DNA from 2 places in the Arthrobacter sp. efr-133-TYG-104 genome. Region 2 is predicted to be linked to the other one. Evidence: riboswitches for the same ligand, from Rfam matches in the RefSeq annotation. Region 2 holds a riboswitch; the other holds the start of a gene.
The links. Region 2 has a riboswitch for cyclic di-AMP ahead of QRN04_RS09830 (C40 family peptidase). Riboswitches for the same ligand answer to the same signal wherever they lie in the genome.
Positions count from the first base shown of each region.

Region 1: it holds a riboswitch for cyclic di-AMP, as region 2 does, so the genes downstream of both, QRN04_RS08840 (aggregation-promoting factor C-terminal-like domain-containing protein) here and QRN04_RS09830 (C40 family peptidase) in region 2, are expected to answer to the same signal.

Region 1 covers NZ_JARVTA010000010.1:22,533-24,975, forward strand. Annotated here, with positions in the region: gene QRN04_RS08835 (HAMP domain-containing sensor histidine kinase) at 1-878, shown strand, start outside; cyclic di-AMP (ydaO/yuaA leader) riboswitch at 1,011-1,168, shown strand; gene QRN04_RS08840 (aggregation-promoting factor C-terminal-like domain-containing protein) at 1,176-2,024, shown strand; gene QRN04_RS08845 (glycosyltransferase) at 2,196-2,443, shown strand, end outside.
Region 2 covers NZ_JARVTA010000011.1:89,140-91,582, reverse strand. Annotated here, with positions in the region: gene QRN04_RS09840 (NCS2 family permease) at 1-194, opposite strand, end outside; gene QRN04_RS09835 (copper resistance CopC family protein) at 311-946, shown strand; cyclic di-AMP (ydaO/yuaA leader) riboswitch at 1,063-1,246, shown strand; gene QRN04_RS09830 (C40 family peptidase) at 1,250-2,044, shown strand; gene QRN04_RS09825 (NAD(P)/FAD-dependent oxidoreductase) at 2,150-2,443, opposite strand, start outside.

The sequences.
Region 1 (2,443 bases), on a different contig from region 2:
GTCCACTCGAGCAACTGGCCGACGTCGCCACCAAAGTATCCCGCCTGCCGCTCGACGCCGGTGAGGTGGCACTGGGCGTACGGGTGCCGCCGTCGGCCGCGCATCCAGGGACGGAAGTGGGCAGCGTCGGCTATGCCCTGAATCAGATGCTGGACAACGTAGCGAACGCCTTGGAAGCCCGCCAGCAAAGCGAAACCAAGGTCCGCCAATTCGTCGCGGACGCTTCCCATGAACTGCGCACGCCGCTCACTGCCATCCGTGGCTACACGGAGCTGCTGCGGATGACGGAATCTTTCACCGATGATGGCCGCAAATCGCTGGCCCGCGTCCAAAGCCAGTCGGAGCGCATGACCACGCTGGTAGAGGATCTGCTGCTGCTGGCCCGCTTGGATGAGGGACAACCCCTGCATGTCACGGATGTGGACCTCACGCAGTTGGTCATTGAGACCGTCAACGACGAGAAAGTCATGGCACCGGACCATCACTGGCAACTGCGGCTTCCCGATGAACCGATCTCGGTCCGGGGCGATGCGACGCAGCTGCATCAGGTCATGGCCAATCTGCTATCGAACGCCCGCAAACATACCGATCAGGGCACCACTGTGGTGACCGGTGTATCGCTCTCGGCAGACGGCAGCGCCGTGGTCACCGTGACGGACAACGGCCCTGGCATACCCGAGGACTTTCAACGCCGCATCTTCTCGAGGTTTGCCCGTGCAGACGCTGCCAGGTCGGGGTCCGAAGGTACCTCGGGGCTGGGTCTGTCCATCGTCGAATCCATAGTCCAAGCACACGGGGGGAACGTGGAAGTGACATCCCGTCCGGGGCGGACGGAGTTCGCCTTGCGTCTTCCGTCAATGAACACCGGCTTGACGTAATGAAACGAGCAAGTCGACTCTCCGCATTCGTGATCTCTGTTACCTAAATGTGACTTTGAGCGAAGGGTCCTGTACCGTCGAAAGGGTGGGTCGCTCCAACTGGCCCACTTCCGGGATGCGCCGAGCTCTGCCACTTCCCGGAGTCCGTTCTTCTTTGAGGCAGAGACGGGGGACCCAGAGTCTCCGGGCCAGGCCTAGTGCCAGCCCTTGGGGTGAAACCGCAGCGTGATGCGCGGCCGGATGACCTCATCCGAACCCGACAGCTAACTCCGCAGGCGCTGAGAGGCAATCAAAACCATGTCTGAATTTAACGATCAGGCGCGCCCTTCCGCGCGTCACCGTGACGACAAGAGCACACCCCTGACCAAGTCGCAGTCCGTCCTAAAGAACGCTGCCCGCCGGGGTAAAAGCGGCTACCGCATGTCGGTAGTGGCCGGCGTTATCGCCGCAGGGCTGGGTGTTGCATCGCTGGGCCAGGCCGCGAATGCAGCGTTCACTCTTCCTGAAATGAGCAAGGCAGCGGAGACCCAGTCAACCGCACAGTCTGACAGCAAGGCTAAGGACGCTGTGGCACAGGCTGTAGCAAAGGCCGACGCCGCCAGGCAGGCCGCTGCAGACAAGGCAGCAGCTGACAAAGCTGCAGCCGATAAGGCAACAGCAGACAAAGCTGCAGCCGATCAAGCAGCAGCAGCGAAAGCCGCAGCGGACAAGGCAACTGCGGACCAAGCCGCTGCCGCACAAAAAGCTGCTGCGGATGCTGCCACGAAGCAGGCCGCTGACGCCGCTGACGCCCAGACTGCTGCTGCCGCGCAGGCTGCCGCCACCCCCGTGGCTGTGGACGATCCTGCCGGCGCCAAGGCCTATGCAGCAAGCGTTCTCTCCAGCTACGGCTGGGGCCAGGGCGAAATGACCGCCCTGAACGCACTGTGGGAAAAGGAATCAGGATGGCGGACCACTGCTACCAACGCTTCCAGCGGTGCCTACGGCATTGTCCAGTCCCTTCCCGCTTCCAAGATGGCTACTGCCGGTGCTGACTGGCAGACCAACTACCAAACCCAGATCAAGTGGGGGCTGGACTACATCAAGCAGCGTTACGGCTCCCCCTCGGCTGCCCTCGCGTTCCACTTGGCCAATAACTGGTACTAAACCACCAGGGCTAACCATCGCCGCACTGTCCCTGATTGCCGCACTGTCCCTGCATGTCCACTACAGCGTCCGCTGCAGTAGGCAATCGGGACGGTGCGGCAATTCCGGTTTCACAGTCACATCACAGCTTCCGCCTAAAGCACTCATACGAGGCTGCCCCACGCTGGATACATGACGCTCACAGATCCGGCAACTGGTGCACCACCAAGCCCACGCCAAGGCGGGGAACTGGCATCCTCCGCTGTGCCGCTGGCGCAAGCGCGGCGCTCTCCGGTTGATACCCACACTGCCGTTCCGGTCCTTGACGTGACAATCCCTGTCCACAACGAGGAAAGCGACGTGGAAGCCTGCCTCCGCAGGCTTCACGCGCACCTTGCGGAAACGTTCCCCCACAGCTTCCGTATCACCGTGGCCGATAA
Region 2 (2,443 bases):
GTGGTTGCCGCAACGGCGGCCGACCCCAAGGTACCCCCGCCGGAATCAGCGCCCGAAAGGATGAGAGGGTTCAAGACCACGATGTAGCTCATGGCGAAGAACGTCGCGAACCCGCCCCGGATTTCCCGTGAGTACGTGGATCCGCGTTCGGTGATCTTGAAGTAGCGGTCAAGGGCAGAACCTTGTTTCAGCATGAAGGTCTCCGGGGTTCGGGGGGAGTGTGCTATCAAATCCTATGCCCCGCGGAGTGGGTGCCTGTGACCATTCGCCTACTCTGTAAGGAAGCCAACACTAGGAGAAACCGCCCCAAATGCGTACAACCCGCACGCTTCTGGCCGCCGTCGTCGCCGCTCTTGCCTTCGCGGGCGCTTTGCTGTTTTCAGCAGCGCCAGCGTCCGCGCATGATGTCGCTGAGTCAACGGCACCAGCGGACGGTGCCACCGTGGCAGGGGTACCGGCGTCGGTTTCGATTACGTTCAATAACCCGCCGCTGGCCATCGGGTCCGGCGTAACGGTTAGCGAGGGCGGGCAGAACTGGGCGGACGGCGCCGTCGAAATAATCGACAACCAAGCCGTGCAAAAGTTGCGTTCCGGTGCCCCGGCAGGCAAATACACGGTGGTATGGCGCGTGGTCAGCTCCGACTCACATCCCATTGAAGGCACCTTCAGCTTCACGGCAACCACTGGAAGTACGACGTCGGCAAGCGGCGCTGCGGAGCCGTCCGCCTTGGCGGCCGTTCCGACTGCGGGCGAAGCGGCTCCCGGCAGCAGCAGCGCGCCTCGGGCGGCCGACGGCGTAGGCGTCCGGGACTCGTCCGAGCCGTTTCCTTGGAGCATCGTGGGCCTGGCTGTGGTCGCGGTTGGCATAGTGGCGTACCTGGCGGTGACGGCGCGCCGCAGGCTGGCAGTCCCGGACGACGCAGACGGCGACGATCAGCCTGAGTAAGGAAGCCCGAGTAGGAAGCCTGTCCGTTACAGAAATGTGACTTTGCCTGAGGGATCCCGTACGGTTGTAAATGTGCCTGTTCCACGTAGCGGGCACTTCCGGACTGATTGCCTAGCTCTGCCGCAGTCCCGGAATCCGTTCGCAGACAAACCACGGCAGAGACGGGGAACCCAATTTAGGTCGCTTTTGAGCGTGCCTTGGGGTGAAGCCACGAGGCTTCCGCTGCCCAGCGGGGGATCGTGGCCGGGTGACTCCCATCCGAATCCGACAGCTAACCTCGCAGGCATCGGGAGAGGCTTTTTCATGTCTTCACGCATTCTTCGCGGCCGTCGTAAGGCGGACACCGTACGTCCTAATCCTTTTATTTCCATCTCCAAGGCCGTTGCCAGCAACGCGTCCGGCGCTGGTCGCCAGGCCGCCGTGATCGCCGCGGCATCGGGATTGGTCTTGACCGGCACCGTAGCGGCACACGCTGCCGAGCCGCCCGTTCAGCGGGATTCCAGCCCTGCCACCGTAGCGGAACACGCCACCGGGGCGCCTAACAAGGTCGTCACCGCTGCGGCCACGGCAACCGTCAACTTCGAGCGTCCCACTGTTGCCTCGGAGGCAGCCCCGGTCGTCGAAAAGCCGGCCCCCGTCGTCGAGGCTCCCGCCGCTCAGGCCCCGGTCGCCAAGAAGGCAGTCGCCGCAGCTGTTGCTCCAGCACCTGTTGCCGTCAAGGCCGCTCCAGCCGCACCGGCTGCAGCGCCTGTAGCTCCTGCGGCCGCCGCGCCGGCCAGTGGCGTGAACGCCGCCATGGTCGCCTCGGCATACGCCCAGATCGGCATCATGCAGGATTGCACTGCCATGGTGGAAAGGGCCCTTGGCTCGGCCGGCATCCCTGTTGGGGACCTCGCGCCCCTGCAGTTCCTGAACTACGGCAAGGTAGTCAGCTCACCGTTGCCGGGCGACATGATCGTCCAGTCCGGCCACGTTGCCATTTACATTGGCAACGGCCAGGCCATCAGCGGTGGCATCAACGGCAACCAGACCGGCATCCACCCTGTTAGCTGGATGACCAACGTCGGGCCTGTCACGTACGTGCGCGCGGGCGCATAAGCTTCACGTTGCAGCTTTAGGTAGCAAACCAAAGGCCGGCATGGTCGAGGACTAGCGTCTTTCGACCGTGCCGGCCTTTGGTGTTCGCAGTTGTGCGATTAAGTTTCAGGCGATGGCCATACGGGAGCCAGTGGAAACGGATCCGCCAGGCAAAGCGACCTTTGACGAAATCGCCTGCCCCACGGCCTTGGCTTGCCGGAGCACCTCCTTGGGGCTCGGTGCGATGAGTTCACCGACGCCCACGAGGTGCATTCCCAGGGCACGCATGGCCGTGGCAAAGTTCTGGCCCAGGGCGATCCCCAGTTCGGACAGCATACGACGCAGTTGGCTTTGTGCGCAGCGCGTCACCACTATGTGATCCGCCAACAGAATGCCGTCCGCTGTATGGACAGCCCATTG